3 regions of the Dorea hominis genome follow, and region 3 is predicted to be linked to each of the others. Evidence: predicted binding sites of a transcription regulator. Region 3 holds the regulator's gene; each other region holds the start of a gene.
What was found. The regulator HrcA, encoded in region 3, represses chaperone genes, less so after heat shock. The targets are predictions, from matches to a motif close to TGTTAGCACTCNNNNNNNNNGAGTGCTAACA.
Positions count from the first base shown of each region.

Region 1: clpB (ATP-dependent chaperone ClpB) is a predicted target of HrcA. The motif match lies at 2,440-2,470, and genes of this name have one in related genera.
Region 2: htpG (molecular chaperone HtpG) is a predicted target of HrcA. The motif match lies at 4,043-4,073, and genes of this name have one in related genera.

Region 1 covers NZ_JACOOY010000007.1:42,511-50,836, forward strand. The annotation lists gene H8S07_RS06875 (ABC transporter permease subunit) at 1-428, shown strand, start outside; gene H8S07_RS06880 (ABC transporter permease subunit) at 415-1,443, shown strand; gene H8S07_RS14430 (response regulator) at 1,554-2,306, shown strand; gene clpB (ATP-dependent chaperone ClpB) at 2,526-5,141, shown strand; gene H8S07_RS06895 (DNA polymerase Y family protein) at 5,153-6,382, shown strand; gene H8S07_RS06900 (N-acetylmuramoyl-L-alanine amidase family protein) at 6,379-7,359, shown strand; gene H8S07_RS06905 (VWA domain-containing protein) at 7,362-8,326, shown strand, end outside.
Region 2 covers NZ_JACOOY010000008.1:87,346-95,671, reverse strand. The annotation lists gene H8S07_RS07920 (amidophosphoribosyltransferase) at 1-35, shown strand, start outside; gene H8S07_RS07915 (ABC transporter ATP-binding protein) at 171-875, shown strand; gene H8S07_RS07910 (ABC transporter permease) at 882-3,995, shown strand; gene htpG (molecular chaperone HtpG) at 4,170-6,224, shown strand; gene H8S07_RS07900 (DUF5721 family protein) at 6,401-6,886, opposite strand; gene H8S07_RS07895 (pseudouridine synthase) at 7,042-7,797, shown strand; gene ligA (NAD-dependent DNA ligase LigA) at 7,760-8,326, shown strand, end outside.
Region 3 covers NZ_JACOOY010000002.1:81,032-89,357, forward strand. The annotation lists gene H8S07_RS01830 (ATP-binding protein) at 1-1,920, shown strand, start outside; gene H8S07_RS01835 (response regulator transcription factor) at 1,920-2,537, shown strand; gene H8S07_RS01840 (hypothetical protein) at 2,613-2,906, shown strand; gene hrcA (heat-inducible transcriptional repressor HrcA) at 3,054-4,097, shown strand; gene grpE (nucleotide exchange factor GrpE) at 4,148-4,747, shown strand; gene dnaK (molecular chaperone DnaK) at 4,783-6,666, shown strand; gene dnaJ (molecular chaperone DnaJ) at 6,818-8,014, shown strand; gene H8S07_RS01865 (iron-containing alcohol dehydrogenase) at 8,220-8,326, shown strand, end outside.

The sequences.
Region 1 (8,326 bases), on a different contig from region 3:
AAAGTAATATCGGTCAAAATATGCTTGCCCTCGGTGAAAATGAAGCCTATTGCGAGATTATGGGGCTGCAATCGAATAAGATTAAGATGACGGCAATCGTTTTATCAACGATCATTGCAGGTGTAGGTATCTGTTTCTATTCACAAAGCTATGGATATCTGGAACTTTATAATGCACCGAAAGCGATCGCCTTTTCTGCAGCATCTGCGCTTCTTATCGGAGGCTGTACGGAACATAATGGAAATATTTTAAACGTGATTGTAGGTACATTGATTTTTCACGGGATTTTAGTGTTTAGTGTGCCTCTTGCAAATGAGCTGGTTGCGACAGAGCTTACCGAGATCACAAGATCTATTTTGACAAATGTCATTATCTTATTTGCAATGTTTAAAGAAACAAAAAAGGAGAAGAATGTTGAAAAAGCTTAAATCAAATCGAATTCCATTGTTATTCATTATCCTGTCTGTCATAGGATATATTGTGTCAGGAATGTCGCTTAATTTTGTTATGTCTGAAGTAGTAACAAGAATTTTGCGAAACAGCGTGATGGTATTGTCACTGATCGTTCCGATCATAGCCGGTTTGGGACTTAACTTTGCCATCAGCATTGGTGCACTGGCAGCACAGACAGCCATTCTTTTTGTATTAAATTATGGACTGGAAGGATATCCGGCACTTTTAGCGGTTGTACTTCTTTCTACAATCCTTGCTGTCGCATTTGGTTATGTGATCGGAGCAATCTTAAACCGTGTAAAAGGGCGAGAGATGATTACTTCCATCATTATCGGATATATCGGAATCAGTATCTATCAGTTAATCTTTATGGTCGGATTTGGAACGATCATTCCTGCTACAAACGAAAAATTGCTTTTAAAATCCGGACTGGGAATTCAGCATGTTGTAAACCTGGAAAGTCTGGGTGGCATTATCGATGATTGTTTGAAATTTGAAATATGGGGGATTAAATGTTCGGTGTTGAATCTTGTGATCATCACAGTAGTCAGTCTGTTCATATTTTACTTGCTTCGAAGCAAGCTCGGTATTAATATGAAAGCTGTCGGTGAAAGTATGGATAAGTCGCAGAGCCTTGGCATCGATGTGAATAAAATGAGAATCATCGCAATTATTATTTCTACGGTGCTTGCGGCTTACGGACAGATCATGTATTTACAGAATGTTGGAATGTTGAGCGTGTATACCGCGCAAAGCAATCGTGAGATTTTCTCAAGTGCGGCAATTCTGGCTGGTGGAGCCGGAATTAAAAATGCGAATATCCGCAATGTGTTTTTAGGATTATTTTTGTTCCATTTTCTGTTTATTGTATCGCCACTTGCTGGGCAGACACTGTTCTCAAGCGTTGCAATCGGAGAATATTTCCGTACGTTTATATCTTATGCAGTAATCTGTCTTGCAATTATTTTTAATGTAAAGGAGAATATATAAAGAAAAATGAGGGAAAGTTACAATGATAATTAACATTGCATTATGCGATGATGAGCAGGAATCATTAGATATACTAAAAAAGAATTAGACAAAGCAGCAGTGAAATTGATATATTGTTCTTGGATATAGACATGCCTGGTATTTCGGGACTGGAGATTGCCAAAAAGCTGCGTGAAGAAAATTCAGATATAATATTGATCTTTGTATCCGCACATGAGCAGTATGTATTTGAATCCATAGAATATAGTCCATTCAGATATATTAGAAAAAGCAGGATAGAAAAAGAACTGTTTCTAGATTTGAAAGCAGCCTATGCAAGGCTTGGAGAAATGCAGGATTCATATATTGTTATTAAAACAAGTGAAGCGGATGTTCGAATTAAGCATTCAGATATTATGTATTTTGAAACAGCAGCAAGAAAAGTTGGGGTCCACTTAAATAATGGAGAAATTTTAAATGTCAGAAAAACGATAAAAGAATTGGAAATATCAAAGGATAAAAAATATAGTTATAGAATCAATGAAGGAGAAAATACAGTTGAAATAATTGGTTACCTAAAGAAAAATGTGGATAGTTTACATATTCCGGAAAAAATAGATGGATTAAAAGTGACTTCGCTAGGAGAAGCTTCCTTTGCTTATCACGAAGAATTGAAATGTATTAAAGTACCGAAGACAGTAACAAGTATGAAGATGGCAGTATTTGGATCGAGTGTAAATCTTGAAAAAGTATATTTTGCAGGGGATGTGAAAAATATAGATGATTGGGCATTTGGAGATTTTGCGGGTACGATCGTCATTGAAAAAAATAAATGTACTAAATTATATAAATATGCTGTAGATAATAAAATTAGTATGGAATAAAATAATTGCAAAAGTTTGCGCATTGCACATGCAGAAGAATATTTGCAGACAGAAATCAAGCACAATTATTTTGACATCAATGTAGCAATGGTAAAAGTTACTTATGAAAAGGTTTAAGAATACTTTTTAAAACAATTAGCACTCGACTCTTGACAGTGCTGATAAAGTGTTGTATTGTTATATTGCAAGTAGAACAAGAGCAAAAAGGAGGTTGTCTTTATGAATATAAATAAATTTACACAGAAATCATTGCAGGCTGTGCAAGACTGTGAACGCATTGCATCTGACTATGGCAACCAGGAGATTGCACAGGAGCATTTGCTTTATGCATTATTAACACAGGATGACAGCCTGATCGCGAAATTGATGGAAAAGATGGGGCTCGATAAGAACCTTATTATTAATCGCGTGGAAGAGGCGATTACAAAACGCCCGAAAGTACAGGGTGGAAGACAGTATGTAGGACAGGATCTGAATAATGTTCTGATCCACGCAGAGGATGAGGCAAAACCGATGGGAGACGAATATGTTTCTGTTGAGCATCTCTTCCTCGCTATTATAAAATATGCAAGTAAAGATATGAAGGCACTGCTTCGTGAGATGGGTATCAGCCGGGAAGGATTCCTGCAAGCATTATCTACTGTGAGAGGCAATCAGAGGGTAACAAGTGATAACCCGGAAGATACTTATGATACGTTGAATAAATATGGTTCTGATCTGGTAGAGCGGGCAAGAGAGCAGAAACTGGATCCGGTGATCGGACGTGACTCTGAGATCCGTAATGTAGTCCGTATCCTTTCACGTAAGACGAAGAACAATCCGGTCCTAATCGGTGAACCAGGTGTTGGTAAGACAGCAGTTGTAGAAGGACTTGCACAGAGAATTGTCCGTGGTGATGTACCGGAAGGACTGAAAGACAAGACAATTTTCTCACTAGATATGGGAGCACTTGTAGCAGGTGCTAAATATCGTGGAGAATTTGAGGAACGTCTGAAAGCAGTTCTGGAAGAAGTGAAAAACAGCGATGGACGAATTATCCTGTTTATTGATGAGTTGCATACGATTGTCGGCGCTGGTAAGACGGACGGTGCAATGGATGCAGGAAATATGTTAAAACCAATGCTTGCCAGAGGTGAACTGCATTGTATCGGTGCAACAACACTGGATGAGTATCGTCAGTATATTGAAAAAGATGCGGCACTGGAACGTCGTTTCCAGCCGGTTATGGTAGAAGAGCCGACAGTGGAAGATGCAATTTCCATTCTGCGAGGACTGAAAGAACGATATGAAGTATTCCATGGAGTGAAGATCACAGATGGAGCACTTGTTGCAGCAGCAACACTCTCAGATCGTTATATTTCCGACCGTTTTCTGCCGGACAAAGCGATCGACCTTGTAGATGAAGCATGTGCCATGATCAAGACAGAACTAGATTCCATGCCTGCAGAACTGGACGAATTACAGCGTAAGATCATGCAGCTTGAGATAGAAGAAGCAGCTCTTAAGAAGGAAGACGATCGGTTGAGCCAGGACAGACTTGTACATCTGCAGGAAGAACTGGCAGAGCGCAGAGAAGAATTTGCAAGTCGTAAAGCACAGTGGGACAATGAGAAAGTCGGCGTTGAACGTGTGCAGAAGATCCGTGAGGAGATTGAGCAGATCAACAAAGAGATTGAGAAAGCACAGCATTCTTATGACTTGGAGAAGGCTGCAGAACTGCAGTATGGTAAGCTGCCACAACTGAAGAAACAGTTGGAAGATGAAGAAGCTAAAGTAAAAGATGAAGACCGCGATCTGGTACATGAAAGTGTTACCGATGATGAGATTGCGAAGATCGTATCCCGGTGGACAGGTATTCCGGTTGCCAAATTAAATGAGAGCGAGAGAAGCAAGACACTGCATCTGGCAGATGAGCTGCATAAACGTGTCATCGGTCAGGATGAAGGTGTGGAACTTGTAACCGAAGCAATCATCCGATCCAAAGCCGGAATTAAAGATCCAACCAGACCGATTGGTTCGTTCCTGTTCCTTGGACCTACCGGAGTCGGTAAGACAGAACTTGCAAAGACACTTGCAGAGAGCCTGTTTGATGATGAGAATAACATGGTGCGTATCGACATGAGTGAGTATATGGAGAAATATTCCGTATCCAGACTGATCGGAGCGCCTCCGGGATATGTCGGATATGATGAAGGTGGCCAGCTTACCGAAGCTGTCAGAAGAAAACCTTACTCAGTTGTACTGTTTGATGAGATTGAAAAAGCACACCCGGATGTATTTAATGTATTATTGCAGGTGTTGGATGATGGACGTATTACGGATTCCCAGGGACGTACTGTAGATTTTAAGAATACAATCCTGATCATGACATCCAATATTGGTTCCCAGTATCTGCTGGATGGAATTAATGAAGATGGAACGATCAAACCAGAAGCACAGGAAATGGTTATGAATGACCTGCGTGCACATTTCAGACCGGAATTTTTGAACCGTCTGGACGAGACGATTTTATTCAAACCATTGAACAAAGATAACATTTATCATATAATTGACTTACTTGTAAAAGATGTAAACAGACGTCTGGCAGACAAAGAGATTTCCCTTTCCCTGACAGAAGCTGCAAAGAATTATGTAGTGGAAGGTGGTTACGATCCGACTTACGGAGCACGTCCGCTGAAGAGATATTTGCAGAAGCATGTTGAGACACTGGCAGCAAAACTGATGCTGGAAGGTGAGATCCGGGCAGGTGAGACTATTGTGATTGATGTTGAGAATGAAAAACTTGCTGCGCATATTCAGGAATATATGCAGGTGGTACCAGAGTCTGACTTATAAGGAGCGATAAGATGCCACGGATAATCTTCCATATAGATGTGAACTCTGCGTATTTAAGCTGGAGTGCAGTGGAACAATTGAAGAATGGAGCGGAGACGGATCTGCGTAAGATACCGGCTATCATCGGAGGCGACAGAGCTTCCAGACATGGAGTCGTGCTTGCCAAATCCATTTCCGCTAAGAAGTATGGCATCCGCACAGGGGAACCCGTTGTGGATGCCATTCGTAAGTGTCCGAATCTTGTGATCGCACCGCCGGATCACAGACTCTATTCGGATTACAGCAGAAAATTGATGACATTTCTGCGCGGTTATACGGATCAGATCGAACAGGTCAGCGTAGATGAGTGTTATATGGATTTTACAGAGAGCGCGCCGCGTTTTTTCTCACCGATGGAAGGCGCTTTAGAGATTAAAAATGAAGTCCGCAGACAGTTTGGATTTACTGTGAATGTTGGAATATCGGAAAATAAACTGCTGGCAAAGATGGCATCGGATTTTGAAAAACCGGATAAAGTACATACGTTATTTCCGGATGAGATTAAGGAGAAAATGTGGCCGCTTCCAATCGGAGAACTTTTTATGGCGGGCAGGTCGAGTGTGGAATATTTACAGAAGCTGGAGATCCGCACGATCGGAGATCTGGCACAGATGAATCCGGAACTACTGGAGATACATCTGAAAAGCCACGGGCGCAAACTATGGGAATTTGCCAATGGTATGGACAATTCGCCGGTAGAACCGGTACGTCAGGAGGCAAAAGGAATTGGCAACTCTATTACACTGCCGCAGGATGCAAAGACAGAAGAAGAGGCGTGTGAAGTGCTGGGAAAACTGGCAGGAAGCGTAGGAAGGAGACTCAGGAAAGCTGGGCAGAAAGCCGGAATGATCAGTGTGGAGATTAAGTATTATAATTTTGAAAATAGTTCCCACCAGACACAGCTGGAGAGAGCAACCAATGAGGATGCCAGAATTTACGAGACAGCAGCAGAATTATTCCGGGAAATGTGGAAAAAACAACCCATTCGTCTGCTGGGAATCCGAAGTTCCAAGTTGACGGATGCGTCTGCACCAGAACAGCTTACCATATTTGAAGTACAGCCGGAGATGGAGAAAAGGAAGAAAGCCAGTGAAAAGAAAGCAAAGCTGGAGCAGGCTTTAAAGGAAATACGTGGAAGATATGGAGAAGAAGCCGTGATCCGCGGCAGTAATATGGAAGAAAAGCGGGAAAAAGAAAAATGATGAAAAAAAAGATTTTTGCAGCAGTGGGAATGTTATTGCTTGTGATCGGACTATGTGGAGCAAAAAGCTATATGAGACAGATGAAAATAAGAGAGAATGAAGAAGTACAGAAAATAGAAAAGCAAAAAGAAGTGGCACAGGAAAGAAAAGAAGCAATGGAGCAACGAAAAAAGCAGGAAGAAGAAAAAAAACAGAAAGCAAAAGAACAGCAGAAAATAATAAAAAGACAGAAAAAGATACAGATCTGTATTGATCCGGGGCATTATTCAAAAAAGAATGAAGTCTATGAAAACGGAAAAGTTGTTTACTGTGAAGGCAATTTTACATTGCAGGTGGCAAAAGAACTGAAAAAGATACTGGAAGAACGATATGGGGTGATTGTACATTTGACACGTACCAGCGGCAATATCTGTATCAACGGATACGAGAATCTGGCACTGGATTCCGGAAAGATCAGCCTGCGCGGTGAGGCGGCAAAAGGCATGGATCTCTTTATTTCACTCCATACGAATGCTAATCTGGAACATGCCAACGGTGTGGATACGAACAGACAGCCAATTGGCATTACAAAGCCAATTGTGATTGTTAATACTGTTGCAATGGAAAGTAAACAGGCACTTAGGGTGGCAAATGCAATCGGAACCAGTCTGGCAGTTTCCAATGCAAAATTAGGAATCAGCACACAGGAAAAGTTTCACACAGTAAGTGGAAAAGATGATATACTGAACTGGACAGATGCCTATAATGATAGTGTGGATAAAGAAGGAACGGTCTGTGCCCGTCGTGGAAATAATGGTGATTATTACGGCGTATTAAGGGGCGCATCGAATGTTGCGGTACCGGGAATGATCGTGGAGCATGGTTTCCATACCGTACCGAAGATGCGTAAGCTGGCAGCAGATGGAACGCTGGCAAAGGAATGGGCAGAAGCAGATGCGAAAGGAATCGCAGAAGGAATGAGATTGGAGGAGGAATAACAATGTTTTGTGCAAATTGTGGCTCTGAGCTGGAAAAGGGTGCCAGATTCTGTCCGGAATGTGGTGCACCGGTAGAACCGGTACAGCCGGAGAAAACCGTACAGAATCCGGGAAATACACAGGCATCCGGACAGATACCACCAGCAGGTGGAAGAACAACATCCGGACAGACACCGGCATCACCGAAGAAGAATCAGACAGTTATTATTGCAGCGGTTATCGCAGCAGTTGTATTGATTATCGGTGGCGGCTTATTATATGGGACGGTTGGTCTTGCATGGCAGAAGAACAGTGCAGTGTCAAAGATTGAGAAAGCCGGTCTTAAAGATTATCAGTCGGAAGAAGCAAGGCTGGCAGCAGAATGGGAGAATCTTGGTGTACTGGATTTTGGCGGTAAAAGAGCTGTTGTTAAAGAACTGAAAGAACTTAAAAAAGGTGTGGATGCATTTCAGGACTGTGCGTCAGAACTGTCAGAGATGGAGAAAGAGAAAAAACAGTATGATCTGGATTCTGAAAGTTACAGCGCATATGAAAGTGCATTAAAAGAATGTCGCAGTGCAATTAAGAAAAAAGAAGGCAAAAAGACACAGACAACTTATAAGAATGCTGTGAAAGCATTGGAAGCATTAAAAAGCGCAGATGACCAATATATTTCTGATCAGGTATCTATGTATGAAAATGTAGATCTTTCCGAGGCATCGTCCAAAGAAGTAAGCAGTTATAAGACGATTTTAAAAGAGATTCAGAGCCTGACAAAAGAAAAGACGAGAAATTACAAATCTATCCAGAAAACATTTGCAAAGATGGATCAGGCAATCTATCTGTATATCGATCCGAAGAATCCGCTGGATGTTACAGTTCAGCAGGTGGATGCGTCTGCATTTCCGAAGATCCGTCTGTATCTGAGTGTGAAAGATGGCAATACCGGAGAAGTACCGAAGAAGCTCAGTAATTCGCTTTTCTATAT
Region 2 (8,326 bases), on a different contig from region 3:
AGATTTGTACATATTGTTTTAACGGAAAAGAATAAAGGAAGATACAATAAAATCCCCAGATAGCAAAATCTGTTATCCGGGGATTTTATTATTGTATATTGATTGCTAATTCTGGACGCTCTGTCTTGAATCAGTTATAATTAATGTATAAATTACCGCGGAGGTGTATGATGTCTGCATTTGTTACATTAGAAGATGTAAAGAAAAGTTACCATATGGGAGAAGTGGAAATCCTTGCGGCAGCAGGGATGGATTTTACAATTGAAAAAGGAGAATTTGCAGTAGTTGTAGGTCCCAGTGGAGCGGGCAAAACAACCGTGCTTAATATCCTTGGAGGCATGGATACAGCGACTTCCGGCAATGTCTGGGTGGATGGTGAGAATATTGCCACTTATAAGGCAAAGAAACTGACAGCATACCGGAGAGATGATATCGGTTTTGTATTTCAGTTTTATAATCTGATTCCGAATCTGACAGCACTGGAGAATGTAGAGCTGGCGCTTCAGATCTGTAAAAATCCGATGGATGCCAGAGAAGTGCTGGAAGAAGTCGGACTAGGAGAACGGACAGACAATTTCCCGGCGCAGTTATCCGGTGGAGAACAGCAGCGTGTATCCATTGCAAGAGCACTTGCAAAGAATCCGAAACTGCTGCTTTGTGATGAACCGACGGGAGCGCTGGACTACAATACAGGTAAATCTATTTTAAAATTATTACAGGATACCTGCCGGGAAAAAGGCATGACAGTGATCCTGATCACGCACAATCAGGCGATTGCACCGATGGCAGACCGTGTGATCAAGATCAAGAACGGAAAAGTTGCAGAGATTGTGGAAAATAAGAATCCGGTATCAGTAGATACGATAGAGTGGTAGAAGAGTATGAAAGTAACGCACAAAGATTTTCTAATGGAATTAAAGAAAAGCCCGGGAAGATTCCTTTCTATGCTGTTTATCGTAGCATTGGGAGTTGCTTTTTTCTCCGGTATCCGTGCATCGGAACCATCCATGCGTGTGACCGGGGATGCTTATTTTGACGGCGCAGATCTGATGGATGTGAAAGCAGTCAGTACACTTGGAATTACCAGGGAAGACATACAGGCATTTAACGAGGCAGATACGATAGAAAAGGCAGAAGGCGCATACAGTGCAGATGTACTGAGCGATACAAAAGATGACCAGTTTGTACTGCATATGATGACGCTTCCAAAGAATATGAACAAAGTGACTGTATCTAAGGGGCGTATGCCAGAGAAGGCAGGAGAATGTCTGGCGGATGAAGAGATGGATTACAAGATCGGCGACCGTATTGTTGTAAAGTCCGGGACGGATGATCCGCTTTCGGATACATTAACGACAGATACGTATACGGTAGTTGGAATTGGTAACAGCCCGTGCTATATTTCTTTTAACCGTGGCAGTACAACGATCGGCAAAGGAACGATAGATGGATTTCTCGTAGTAAGTGAGGATACCTTTGCGCTGGATACTTATACAGAGGCGTGTATGCAGGTAAAGGGTACAAAAACACTGACTGCTTATACGGATGCATATGAGAAAAAAGTGGAAAAAGCAACGGATCAAATCGAAACATTGGGAAAAAAACGCGGCAGAATCCGAAGGCAGGAATTAGTTAATGAAGCAAATGATAAGATTGCAAAAGCAGAGAAGAAGTTAGAAAAAGGCAAAAAGACGTCCGGTGAAAAATTAAAAAAAGCGGAAAAGAAGATCAAAGACGGAGAAAAGAAACTTTCGGCTGGAAAGAAAGAATTAGCGAATGGCAGACAGAAACTTGTCAATGCCAGGAAAACACTGAAAGCAAAAGAAAAAGAACTGGATCAGGGAGAAAAAGAATACCGCGCAGGGAAAGCACAGTTAAGAGCCGGCAGACAGAAATTAAAAAAAGGCTGGAGTGAATATCGCACAAATGAAGCGCAGTATGAGCAGATGTCAGCCCAGATGGCGGGGATAGAAGCGGCGACATCACAGCTTGCCGAGGCAAAAGCCAAGCTGGAAGCCGGAAAAAAGGAACTTGAGGCGTCCGAAGCAAAACTTACTGCAAGTGAGAGAAAACTTGCAAAAGCAAAATCAAAGCTTAAGTCCGGACGAAAGCAGATAAAGAATGCTTACAGGGAAATTTCGGAACAGGAAAAGAAGCTTACAAAAGGAGAGCAGGAGTTTACTGAGAGTGAAAAGAAATTAGAAAAAGCGAAAGCCAGCTACAAAAAAGGTAAAAAAGAAGCACAGGAGAAGATCAAAAAAGCAGAGAAAAAAGTATCCGATGCGAAAAAGAAGGTTGCGGATATCCCAAAAGCAAAATGGTATATCGCAGATCGGAATGACTTGCCGGAGTATACAAGCTATGGTGAGAATGCGGATCGGATGCGAGCAATCGGAAAAGTCTTCCCGGTGATTTTTTTCCTCGTAGCAGCGCTTATTAGTCTGACCAGTATGACGCGAATGGTAGAAGAACAGAGAACACAGATCGGAACGATGAAAGCGCTTGGATATGGAAAAGCAGCAATTGCGTCAAAATATATCGGCTATGCATTGCTTGCTTCGGCGATTGGAAGCGTTATGGGATTTTTGATCGGTGAAAAGATCTTCCCGTTTATTATCATATATGCATACGGAATTATGTATTTACATATACCGGAGATCCTGATTCCGTATCACTGGGGTTATGCAGCGTTTGCTTCCGGTGTGGCAGTAGCATGCACATTGCTTGCAACGATAGAAGCCTGCTACCGGGAGCTGGGAGGAACACCGGCTGTGCTGATGCGCCCGCCGGCACCGAAGATTGGAAGAAGAGTCTTCCTGGAACGAATTGGATTTCTATGGAAACATTTAAGTTTTACTTGGAAGTCTACCATCCGTAATCTGATGCGGTATAAGAAACGTTTTTTCATGACAATATTTGGAATTGGCGGCTGTATGGCATTGATGCTCGTCGGATTTGGACTCCGGGATTCCATCTTCGAGATTGCCGACTTACAGTATAGCGAGATTCAGTATTACGATGGAAGTGTCTATTTAAAAGAGAATCTGACGGAAAAAGAAATCGATAATCTGGATGATTTCCTTACAAAAGACTCGGATGTGATTCGTCATATGAAAGCGAAGATGCAGTCCGTAACACTTGCAAAAGGAAAGAAAAAGCGGGCGACATATGAGTGCGTGTTTGGTGAGCCGGAAGATGTCAGAGACTACGTGCATTTCAGAGACAGAAGAAGCCATACGCCTTATAAGCTGACAGACGATGGTGCAATTATCAGTGAGAAGACGGCGAAGCTTTTAAATGCGAAAGCCGGCGATACGATCCGGATTAAGGACGAGGAAAATGGAGATAAAAAAGTAAAGATCCTAAAAATCTGTGAGAATTACATGGGGCATTATCTCTATCTGACACCTGCCTGCTATGAGAAGATCTATGGCGAGAAGCCGGAGTATAACTGTTTCTTATTTACAATCCGTGATGGATATTCCCAGAAACAGAAGGAAGATGCAGGAAAGAAGATACTGGCAAGGAAAGAAGTGTTAAATGTCAGTTATATGCATGAGATCAGAGAACAGCTTGATGATATGCTGAAAAGCCTGAATCTTGTTATTGTAGTACTGATTATTTCAGCAGGTATGCTTGCATTTGTCGTACTTTATAATCTGAATAACATTAATATTGCTGAGAGGCAAAGAGAGCTTGCAACACTGAAAGTACTTGGATTTTATGATCAGGAAGTAGGAGCTTATGTGTATCGTGAGAATCTGATCCTGACGCTTATAGGAGCGGGTGTAGGAATTGGGATCGGAAGGATTCTGCATCTGTTTATCATCCAGACAGTAGAAGTGGATGCGGCAATGTTCGGACGCAATATCAATCCGCCGAGTTATCTGTACAGTTTCCTGTTTACGGTACTGTTTTCAATCATTATAAATGGTGTGATGTATTTTAAACTCCGCAAGATTGATATGGTAGAATCACTGAAAAGTGTGGAATAAAGATAAAAGCAGCATAATTTATAAAAACTTTATAAAGTTCAAAGAATTATTAGCACTCTGTTTAAAAGAGTGCTAATTTCCTGTTGACTTTTGAAAATGAGAGGCTTATTATATCCTTTAGAGAAGAATGGCGGGGAATCCGCATGATAAAAAATAGAAATAGGAGTGATTAAAATGGCAGCAAAAAAAGGTAGTTTATCGATCAGTAGTGAAAATATTTTCCCGATTATTAAAAAATGGGTATATTCCGATCATGATATTTTCGTTCGTGAGATGGTATCCAATGGGTGCGATGCGATCACAAAATTAAAAAAACTGGATATGATGGGAGAGTATCAGCTTCCGGATGGATATAAACCAAAGATTACTGTAGAAGTAAACCCGGAAGAGAAGACTTTGAAATTTACAGATAACGGTGTTGGAATGACAGCTGATGAAGTGGAAGAGTATATTACACAGATCGCATTTTCCGGAGCAACACAGTTTCTTGAGAAGTATAAGGACAAGACAACAGAAGACGATATGATCGGACATTTCGGTCTTGGATTCTATTCTGCATTTATGGTAGCAGACGCAGTGCATATTGATACTTTATCTTATAAAGAAGGCGCAAAACCGGTACATTGGGTAAGCGAAGGCGGCACAGAGTATGAGATGGAAGAGGGAACGAAGACAGAAATCGGTTCCACAATGACGCTGTATCTGAACGAGGACAGCCTGGAGTTTGCAAATGAATATCGTGTCAGAGAAGTAATCGAGAAATATTGTTCATTCATGCCGGTAGAGATTTTCCTTTCAAAAGAAGGAGCAGAACCGGAATATGAGACTATCGATGAGGCAGATCTTAAAGAGGATGATGTTGTCGTAGAGCACATTCACGAAGAAGCCAAGATGGAAGAAAAAGAAAATGAGAACGGCGAGAAAGAAATGGTAGAGACAGAGCCGGCAAAAGAGAAAGTCAAGATTGAGAAGCGTCCGGTTTCTTTAAGCGATATACATCCACTGTGGACAAAACATCCAAATGAGTGTTCCGATGAAGATTATCAGGAATTTTACCGAAAAGTATTTCTGGATTACAAAGAGCCACTGTTCTGGATCCATTTGAATATGGATTATCCATTTAACTTGAAAGGTATTCTGTATTTCCCGAGAATCAATACAGAGTATGAATCCGTAGAAGGAACGATCAAGTTGTATAACAATCAGGTATTTATCGCTGATAATATTAAAGAAGTAATTCCAGAATTCCTGATGGTATTAAAAGGAGTTATCGACTGTCCGGATCTGCCGCTTAACGTATCCAGAAGCGCCCTGCAGAATGATGGATTTGTAAATAAGATTTCTGAGTACATTTCCAAGAAAGTTGCAGATAAACTTGCCGGAATGTGTAAGACAAAGAGAGACGAGTATGAGAAATACTGGGACAGCATCAGCCCATTTATCAAATTCGGCTGCTTAAAAGATGAGAAGTTCTGTGACAAGATGAAAGATGCAATCCTGTTCAAGAACCTGGATCACAAATATCTGACGCTGAAAGACTGTATCGAAGAGAATGGCGGAGAAGTCGTAGAGCCGAACGATAAGAAAGAAGAAAATGGTGACGATAACAAAGTCGAAGAGATCAAGACAACCATCTACTATGTAACGGATGAGATCCAGCAGAGTCAGTACATCAACATGTTTAAGAATCAGGGACAGGATGCCGTAATTCTCGGACATAACATTGATTCTCCGTTCATCACACAGTTGGAGCAGAGAAATCCTACAATCCGCTTCCAGAGAATTGATGCAGATGTAACAGATACTGCAAAAGAAGAAGTTGCCGAAGAAGATCAGGAAACATTTAAGAAAACTTCTGACAGCCTGATCGAGATCTTCCGCAAGGAACTTGGGAACGATAAACTGGATGTGAAGATTGCCAAATTAAAAGACGAGAATGTAGCTTCCATGATCACTTTATCCGAGCAGAGCCGTCGTATGCAGGAAATGATGAAGATGTACGGTATGAATGACATGGGCATGGATCTTGGCGGAGAGAGCACTTTAATCCTGAATGCAAATCATCCACTTGTACAGTATGTTGTAGACCATGCAGACAGCGAGAATACAAGTGTGATCTGCAAACAGCTTTATGACTTGGCAATGCTTGCACACAAACCGCTGAATCCAGAAGAAATGACAGCATTTGTCAAGAGAAGCAATGAGATTATGATGTTGCTGACAAAATAATGAATGGTCAGATTTTGGAAGAAAAGCCAATAAAGATAAATAAAAGAAAATAAGATTAAAGTGCCGGGGAAGCAGGAATGTAAGATGATGTTCTGTTTTCCCGGTACTTTGATGCTGTGAAAATTTTTTATTATAATAGTCTGCACAATCTGTCCTATATTCGCATATTGTGAAGTTTACACGGAAACTGACGTATCGAGATCACTTTCCAGCAAAAAAGAGCGGACATACTGATCCCACGCGTGTTCCAGAGACTTGTCCAGAGTGAAAGTGCGAAGTGAAGTCCCTGTAATGCAGTGAAGATCTGTACCGTCATAATGGAAATTCAGATACAGCCCCTGGATATCCCCGGCAGTGAATCCGGTAAGTTGCTCTTTCTTTAAAAAGGCATCAAAATGGGATGGAGCCAGAGAAAGGACAATCTTGAAATTCAAAGGGGTACGCTGACCACGGATGATACGGAAGCAGTGTTCGCGTACATCTTTCCAACGGGCATGTGCCTCAGCCGGTTGTTCATCAAAAAAGTCTTTCTGTAAAAATCCATCTATTGTAAATTTGTTAAATGTTGTAATATCCGCTTCGATAAAGGAAAATTTGTCGAATGTTTCTTTGAGAAGCAGGTGTGACATAGAGACTTTCGCCTTGAGAGATAAAGTAATCATAGAAATCTCCTTTCTGAACTTTTATTATAACAAGAAAATGGAAATAATTCATCAAAAAGCATAAGAAATGCTCTCTTTTTTTTTGAATACAAATGTGGTATAATAGGTGTTTAGATTAGAAGTGGTATGCAAAAAAATGAACGGGGTATGGGAATATGATCAGACTGAATAAATACCTCAGTGCAGCGGGAATCTGCTCAAGAAGAGAGGCAGACCGGCTCATTGAAAGCGGGCGCGTTACTGTAGACGGAAAACGTGCAGTACCAGGCATGCATGTGTCCGAAAATCAGATTGTAAAAGTCGGTAAGAAGACGGTTCATACGGGCAATGAAAGAATCGTACTTGCAGTGAACAAACCGGTTGGAATTATCTGCACAGAGGACAGACGGACGAAGAATAATATTATCCGTTTTCTGGATTATCCACAACGGATTACTTACGCAGGAAGACTGGACAAAGATTCGGAAGGTCTTCTTATTATGACGAATGACGGAGACCTCATCAACCGTATGATGCGTGCCAGATATGCACATGAGAAAGAATACAAAGTAACAGTGGACAGACCGCTTACAGATGCTTTTATCCGGGAAATGTCGGAAGGCGTGCACATTACAGACAAAGAGAAGAAGCTGGATGCAGTAACAAGACCTTGTAAAGTAACAAAGATTGGGAAATATACATTTTCCATTGTTCTCACACAGGGGCTGAACAGACAGATCCGCAGGATGTGCAGTGCACTTGGATATGAAGTGAAGAAGCTGGTACGTACCAGAATCATGAATATAGAACTGAAAGATCTAAAGACAGGAGCTACTCGAAAATTAACAGATCAGGAGTTAAAAGAACTATATGAGCAGACAGAAACAGGAACGAATGCAGGAGCTGGTAACGCTTCTGAACCGCGCAGCTAAAGCTTATTATCAGGATGCGCAGGAGATTATGAGCAATCTGGAATACGACAGGTTGTATGATGAGCTGACAAAGCTGGAAGCGGAATTGGGGATTACTTTATCCGACAGCCCGACCGTGAATGTAGGTTATGAAGTATTGAGTGAACTGCCAAAAGAGCGGCATGAAAGTCCGATGCTTTCGCTTGATAAGACAAAAGAAGTTGAAGATCTGAAACGTTTTGTCGGTGACCAGAAAGCAATGATGTCCTGGAAGATGGACGGGCTGACGATTGTTCTGACATACAGAGACGGTACGCTTTTTAAAGCCGTAACAAGAGGCAATGGGGAAGTCGGAGAAGTTATCACGAACAATGCCCGCGTATTCAAAAATATTCCGCTTAAGATCAGCTATCAGGGCGAACTGATCCTCCGTGGAGAAGCAATTATAGGATATAAGGATTTTGAAAAAATAAATGAAGAGATTGCAGATATCGATGCACGTTACAAAAATCCACGTAATTTGTGCAGTGGTTCTGTAAGACAGTTGAAT
Region 3 (8,326 bases):
CTTGCTATCGGTACAGTTACTTACCTGCATTTCCGTCTGTATAACAGGCAGCAGATCTATCTGACAGAAGCGAGAGAAGAAGCTATGAAAGCAAATCAGGCGAAAAGTGTTTTCCTTGCAAATATGAGTCATGAAATACGGACACCGATCAATGTGATGCTTGGAATGAATGAAATGATACTCAGGGAATGTGATTCGGAGGATATCAGGCAATACGCACAGGGAATTGAAAAATCCGGAAATTATCTGTTATCATTGATCAATAACGTGCTGGATATTTCCAAAATTGAATCCGGAAAAGTAAAGATTACAAAAGAACCATTTTCTATTTCGGCACTTGTACAGGAAATCTGGCTGTTAGGATCCGGACAGGCGGAAAATAAAAATCTGGAGTTTCAGGTGAGAATAGATGAAACACTGCCGGAATATATAAACGGGGATGCTTTACATATGAAACAGATTATGCTGAATCTGATCAGTAATGCTGTGAAATACACGGAGAACGGTTCTATCGTATTCCAGGTGGAAAGATGTGGCGAAAAGATCCGTTTTTCTGTGAAAGATACCGGATATGGCATAGAGAAAGAAGCAATGAATACGTTATTTGATGCATTTACCAGAGTGGATGTGAAAAAATACAGAAATATTGAAGGAAGCGGTCTGGGGCTGGCAATTGTCAGAGAACTCTGCCGGGAGATGGATGGAAAGGTTGAAGTACAAAGTGAAGTCAGGACAGGGAGCAGATTTACGGTAACATTTCCTCTGGAAGAGGCAGGAAAACAAAAATCCGGAGAATGGCATCCAAGGAAAGAAATAGAAGAAAAGCATGCGGGCACTTTTGTTGCACCGGATGCAAAGGTTCTTATTGTGGATGACAGGGAAGAGAACCTGCGAGTGATCTGTTCACTGTTAAAACATACCAAGATCCGCACAGATACAGCAGTGAGTGGCTCGGAATGTATCGAGAAAGTCAGAAAAGGAAATTATCATATGATATTTCTTGATTATATGATGCCGGAAATGGATGGGCTGGAAACATTTCGGCGTATGAAGGAGATGGAAATCCGTGTTCCGGTGATCGCACTGACGGCAGATGTTACAAGTGGAATCCAGCAGATATTTGAAAAAGAAGGATTTGCCGCTTATTTATCAAAACCGATTCGCTGGGAGAGAATGGAAGAGCTGCTTCTGGCTTATCTGCCGGATATACTGGTTACAAAAAGCAGCCGAAAAGAATGGAAAATATCAGGAAAAGATTACAACCGGCTGAAAGCACAGCTGCAAGTCTGTGAGATCCAGATGGAAAAAGGACTACATTTACTGGATGGAAATATATATCAATATGCAAAATTGATAGAATTTTTTACAGATTATTATGAACCGAATCGCAGGCAGATGGAGAAAATGGAAAAAGCACTGAAATATGCAGATACAGAAAAGAAAAGGACTGAGATCCTGATGGCACTGACCGGTGAAATGCATACATTGAAAAGCAATGCAAAAGCAATTGGCGCAGGAGAACTCTCAGAGCTGGCACAGGCGATGGAAGTGCATGGCAAAGAAATGGATGCGGATTATTTCAAATATGCAATGCCGCTTCTTTATCTGGAATGGGAGAGAACGGTAAAAGGAGCCAGACAGTTCCGGAAAGAAATAGTGCAGCTCATACCGCAGAGAGAAAACGAAGAAGCAGAAAGTACCATAGCAGATATAAATCTGAAAGAAACCTATGAAAAAGCATTACGGGAAGCATTGATGCGTTATCAGGGGAAGGAAGCTTCCACCTGGAATCAAAAGCTGCTGGACACAGAAAATGATCCGGAGAGAAGAAAGCTGTTGGAACAGATCGGACAGAAAATCCGCGAGCTGGATTTTGAAGAAGCAGAGAGTATTTTCAGAAAGTGGAAGGAGGAACACTGATGGAGAAAAAACATGTATTGGTCGTGGATGACGATCTGATTTTATTAAAGACAGCAGAAGAGATTCTGTCAGAATTTTACAGTGTCAGTGTAGCCAAAGCCGGGAGCCAGGCGATTGCACTTCTGGAAAAAGGCGTGATCCCGGATCTGATCCTTCTGGATATTGCTATGCCTGGAATGGATGGATATGAGACACTAAATGAGATGAAGAAGATTCCGGCGGCAGGCAGTGTGCCGATTATTTTCCTGACCGGATTTTCCGATGCAGATTATGAAGTGCGCGGATTAAAATCCGGCGCGGTAGATTATATTGTGAAACCATTTGTGAAAGAAGTACTGCTTGCAAGAGTGGAACGCCATTTACAATATGAAGAAGGACGGGCCAGAGAAGAACGAACGGAAGAAATAAAGGAGAATGAAACGTATAAAAAGATGCAGGAAGTGTTAAGCCCAATCGAGTGGAAGATTGCGCAGGCAATTGCAAAAGGGATGGACAACCGGGAGATTGCGGCGGAATATCATTATTCTTATGGTTATGTGAAAAATGTAATTACCCGTATATTTTCAAAACTTGAGGTGGAGAAAAGAAGAGATCTGCGGAAAATGTTTGAAGGATAGGGGATGTTCGGTTGTGTTTTACATAGAAAAAGGCTATAATAGAGGAAATATATAACCACGCAGGAGGAATGCAAAATGAAAATTTTTGACACAGTAAACAAAGCAGAAGTAGAAGTAAATGGAACAGACGGACTGGTTCAGCTTATGAAAGACGGCCGTCAGGTAGATCTTTATCTGAAAGAGAAGAAATCTGATGAAGACGGATACATGAGCTGGGATGTAGAACACTGGTCAAGTGTAGATGGTAAAAGATTTATCCGCTGCTATTCATTAGAGGGACGTGTATTAAGTGAGTCTACAGGACATAATATCTATGATCTGGCAAATGATTTCAAACCGGAAGAGGCTGCAAAAGTAGAACTGAGCTAGACTGTTTTAAAGCGTTTGAAAAGAATCTAAAAAAATAATAAATACTGTTGACAAACAGAAAAAGGAGTGCTACATTAATAGTCGAAAGATGTTAGCACTCCTTTTTAATGAGTGCTAACAAAGAAAAATCCGAAAGGAGGAGAGCTGATGTTAGAAGAACATGGACTGAGTGATCGTAAGCTTAAGATTTTACATGCGATTATACAGACTTATCTAGAGAGTGGCGAGCCGGTCGGATCGAGAACCATTTCCAAATATACGGATTTGAATTTAAGTTCAGCAACGATCCGTAATGAGATGGCGGATCTGGAAGAACTTGGTTATATCATACAGCCACATACATCGGCAGGTCGTATTCCTTCGGATAAAGGCTACAGATTATATGTAGATATGCTGATGCAGGAGAAGGAGCAGGAACTGAATGATATGCAGGATCAGATGCTTCAGAAAGCAGATAAGATGGATCAGCTTCTGAAACAGGCAGCCAAAGTTTTAGCGAACAATACGAATTACGCAACGATGGTTTCCACTCCGATGAACAATTCCAATAAGATCAAGTTCCTCCAGTTGTCTATGGTGGATGAAGAACAGGTGATCGCGGTAATTGTTCTCGGCGGCAATGTGATAAAGAACAAGCTCATTCATCTGGAAGAACCGCTCAGCAATGAGAACCTGCTGAAGCTGAATATGCTTTTGAATACAACACTCAATGGTATGTCCATTGAGGAGATCAATTTAGGACTGATCGCAAGACTCAAAGAGCAGGCAGGTATTCACAGCGTGGTGATTGGCAACGTACTGGATGCAGTCGCAGATACGATACAGGTCGATGAAGATATGCAGATCTATACAAGTGGTGCGACGAACATTTTCAAATATCCGGAGCTCAGCGATAAGCAGAGCGCTCAGGATATCATCAGTGCATTTGAAGAAAAACAACAGCTTACAGAGCTTGTAACCCAGACACTTTCTCATGAAGAGAATACAGGAATTCAGGTTTATATCGGTGATGAAGCACCGGTACAGAACATGAAGGACTGCAGTGTCGTGACCGCAACCTATGAATTAGGCGAGGGCATGAAGGGAACGATAGGCATTATCGGACCGAAGCGGATGGATTATGAGCATGTTTTAAAATCTATGAAGCGTCTCCAGACAGAACTGGATCAGATGTTTCATAAGAATGAATAAGAAAGGTGGAAGTACCCTTGGAAGATAACAAAGAAAAGAGCCAGGAAGAGATGGTAAAGGAAGCTGTGGAGGAAGCAAAGAAGACAGCTGAAGCCACTAAAGAAGAGGCAGCCGAAGACGAAGCGAAGGAAGCAGAGACAGAGGACAGCAAAGAATCCGATACAGAAGAGAAGAAATCCGGCAAGAAGTTATTTGGCAAGAAGGATAAGAAAGATAAAAAAGACGAGAAGATTGAGGAACTGACTGACAGACTCACTCGTCAGATGGCAGAGTTTGATAACTTCCGCAAACGTACAGAGAAGGAGAAATCCCAAATGTACGAAGTTGGTGCGAAAGATATCATAGAGAAGATTCTTCCGGTTGTAGACAATTTCGAAAGAGGTCTGGATGCAGTGAAGGAAGAAGACAAAGAGGATCCATTTATCCAGGGAATGGAGAAGGTTTACAAACAACTGATGACAACACTGGAAGGAATCGAGGTGAAACCTATCGAAGCGGTAGGTCAGGAATTTGACCCGAATCTTCATAATGCGGTTATGCATGTGGAAGATGAGAATCTCGGTGAGAATATCATTGCCGAAGAATTCCAAAAAGGTTATATGTATCGTGACTCTGTAGTGAGACACAGTATGGTAAAAGTAGCAAATTAGAATTTATTTAGAAATAGAACAGGAGGACAATTATTATGGGTAAAATCATTGGTATTGACTTAGGTACAACAAACAGCTGTGTAGCCGTAATGGAAGGTGGACAGCCAACAGTTATCGCTAACACAGAAGGTGCAAGAACTACACCGTCAGTAGTAGCATTTACAAAAACAGGAGAGCGTCTTGTAGGTGAACCTGCAAAACGTCAGGCAGTTACAAACGCAGAGAGAACAATCTCTTCTATCAAGAGAGAGATGGGATCTGATTATAAAGTAACTGTAGATGAGAAGAAATATTCTCCGCAGGAGATTTCAGCAATGATCCTTCAGAAATTAAAAGCAGATGCAGAAGGATATCTTGGAGAAAAAGTAACAGAAGCTGTTATCACAGTACCTGCTTACTTCAACGATGCTCAGCGTCAGGCTACAAAAGATGCCGGTAAGATCGCAGGACTTGATGTAAAACGTATCATCAACGAGCCTACGGCAGCAGCACTTGCTTACGGACTTGACAATGAGAATGAACAGAAGATTATGGTATATGACCTTGGTGGTGGTACATTCGATGTATCCGTAATCGAGATTGGTGATGGTGTTATCGAGGTATTATCTACAGCAGGTAACAACAGACTTGGTGGAGATGACTTTGACCAGAAGATTACAGATTACATGATCGCCGAATTCAAGAAACAGGAAGGTGTAGACTTATCTACAGATAAGATGGCACTGCAGAGATTAAAAGAAGCAGCTGAGAAAGCGAAGAAAGAACTTTCTTCTGCAACAACCACAAATATCAACCTGCCATTCATTACAGCTACAGCAGAGGGACCGAAACATTTTGATATGAACCTCACAAGAGCTAAATTTGATGAACTGACACACGACCTTGTGATGAAGACATCTGAGCCGGTTCAGAGAGCATTATCTGATGCTGGTATCACAGCTTCTGAGCTTGGTCAGGTACTGCTGGTTGGTGGATCTACACGTATCCCGGCTGTACAGGAAGAAGTAAAACGTCTGACAGGTAAAGAGCCTAGCAAATCTCTGAACCCAGATGAGTGTGTAGCACTTGGTGCTTCTGTTCAGGGTGGTAAACTTGCAGGAGATACAGGCGCAGGCGACATCCTTCTTCTGGATGTAACTCCACTGTCACTGTCTATCGAGACAATGGGTGGTGTAGCTACAAGACTGATCGAGAGAAATACAACAATCCCGACAAAGAAGAGCCAGATCTTCTCTACAGCAGCAGATAACCAGACAGCCGTTGATATCAACGTTGTACAGGGTGAGAGACAGTTTGCTAAAGACAACAAGTCCCTCGGACAGTTCAGACTGGATGGAATCGCACCGGCTCCGCGTGGAGTACCGCAGATCGAAGTTACATTCGATATCGATGCAAATGGTATCGTAAATGTATCTGCAAAAGATCTTGGAACAGGAAAAGAGCAGCATATCACAATCACAGCAGGATCTAACATGTCTGATGAAGATATTGATAAAGCTGTAAAAGAAGCTGCTGCATTTGAAGCACAGGATAAGAAACGTAAAGAAGGAATCGATACAAAGAACGAAGCAGATGCATTCGTATTCCAGACAGAGAAAGCATTGTCTGAAGCTGGAGACAAACTGGATGCAGCTGACAAAGCAGCAGTAGAAGCTGACTGCAAAGCACTGAAAGATCTGCTTGAGAAGGCAAATACAGAAGAGATGACAGATGCTCAGATCGCTGAGATTAAAGCAGCAAAAGAAAAACTGACAGAGAGTGCTCAGAAACTCTTCACAAAGATGTATGAGCAGGCAGGAGCTGCAGCTGGCGCACAGGGAGCTGATCCGAACATGGGAACAGGTGCACAGGGAGCAGGTCCGGCACCGGAAGGATTCCAGGGAGACGACGTAGTAGACGGAGATTATAAAGAAGTATAAGACCTGGTAAGATAGGTTGTTCTGTGTGTCCGGTGTAAGCCGGGCACACAGAACTTCTTTCTGTTTCACAGTATCCGTAAGAAGCTGTCAGTGGCAGGTGCTTACAGGTACAGGAAAGGCAGATTAGATTTACAGTGGAAAGGGATAAGAGATGGCAGAATCAAAGAGAGATTATTATGAAGTGCTTGGCGTAAGCAGAGATGCAGATGAAGCCACAATTAAAAAAGCATACAGAAAAGTCGCTAAAAAATACCATCCTGATATGAATCCTGGTGATGCAGAGGCGGAAAAGAAATTCAAAGAAGCATCGGAAGCCTATGCGGTACTGAGCGATGCAGACAAACGTCGCCAGTACGACCAGTACGGTCATGCAGCCTTTGAAGGTGGCGCAGGCGGAGCCGGTGGATTCGGCGGATTTGATTTTAACGGCGCAGATTTCAGTGACATTTTCGGAGATATGTTTGGTGATCTGTTTGGAGGCGGCCGAAGAGGCGGTCGTGCCAGTCAGGGACCTATGAAAGGTGCAAACATCCGCAAGAGTGTCAGAATTACATTTGAAGAAGCAGTGTTTGGCTGTGAAAAAGAGTTGGATGTTGTATTAAAAGATTCATGTCCGAAATGTAATGGAACAGGTGCAAAACCGGGAACATCCCCGGAGACATGTTCAAAATGTGGAGGAAAAGGTCAGGTTGTTTATACGCAGCAGTCCTTCTTCGGAACAGTACAGAATGTACAGACCTGTCCGGACTGTCACGGAACCGGTAAAATCATCCGTGAGAAGTGTTCAGGCTGCGGTGGAACCGGTTATGTTTCCAACAGAAAGAAAATATCTGTATCCATTCCGGCAGGTATTGACAATGGACAGAGTGTAAGAATCCGTGAAAAAGGAGAACCGGGCGTGAACGGCGGACCAAGAGGAGATCTTCTGGTAGAAGTGGTTGTATCCAGACATCCGATCTTCCAGCGGCAGGATATGCATATTTTTTCTACGGTACCGATTTCATTCGCACAGGCAGCACTTGGTGCAGATGTGAAGATCAAGACCGTAGACGGAGATGTGATCTACACTGTAAAACCGGGAACCAAGACCGGTACAAAAGTACGTCTCAAAGGCAAGGGAGTTCCTTCTATCCGAAGTGCAAGCATCCGTGGCGATCATTATGTAACACTGGTGATCCAGACACCGGAACATTTAAGTGCAGAAGCGAAAGAAGCACTCCGCAAGTTCGATGAGCTTTCCGGCAATACTTTGCATACACCGGAATCATCCGAACCAAAGGATTCTGCAAAAGGTGGAAAGAAGAAAAAAGGCTTTATGGATAAAGTGAAAGAAGCTTTTGAGGATTAGAAGAGATTTATTAGCCATAGATGAATAATGAACAGAAAGAGAATGTGAATCGGATATAGAGATATATCGATGCATATTCTCTTTCTGTTTTTTTTAAATTGCTTATTTCTTAACAGGGAATGATTCGGCATGTAAGCGGTGGACGGAACAAGACTTATCCGTTATAATAAAAGATACGGATTTGGAAACGGAAAGGAGAAAAATCATGCATAGTTTTGAACAATATATGCCAACGAAGATTGTGTTTGGCAAAGAGGCAGAGCTGAAAGCAGGAACACTTGCAAAGGAATGGCAGGCAAAGAAAGTTCTGCT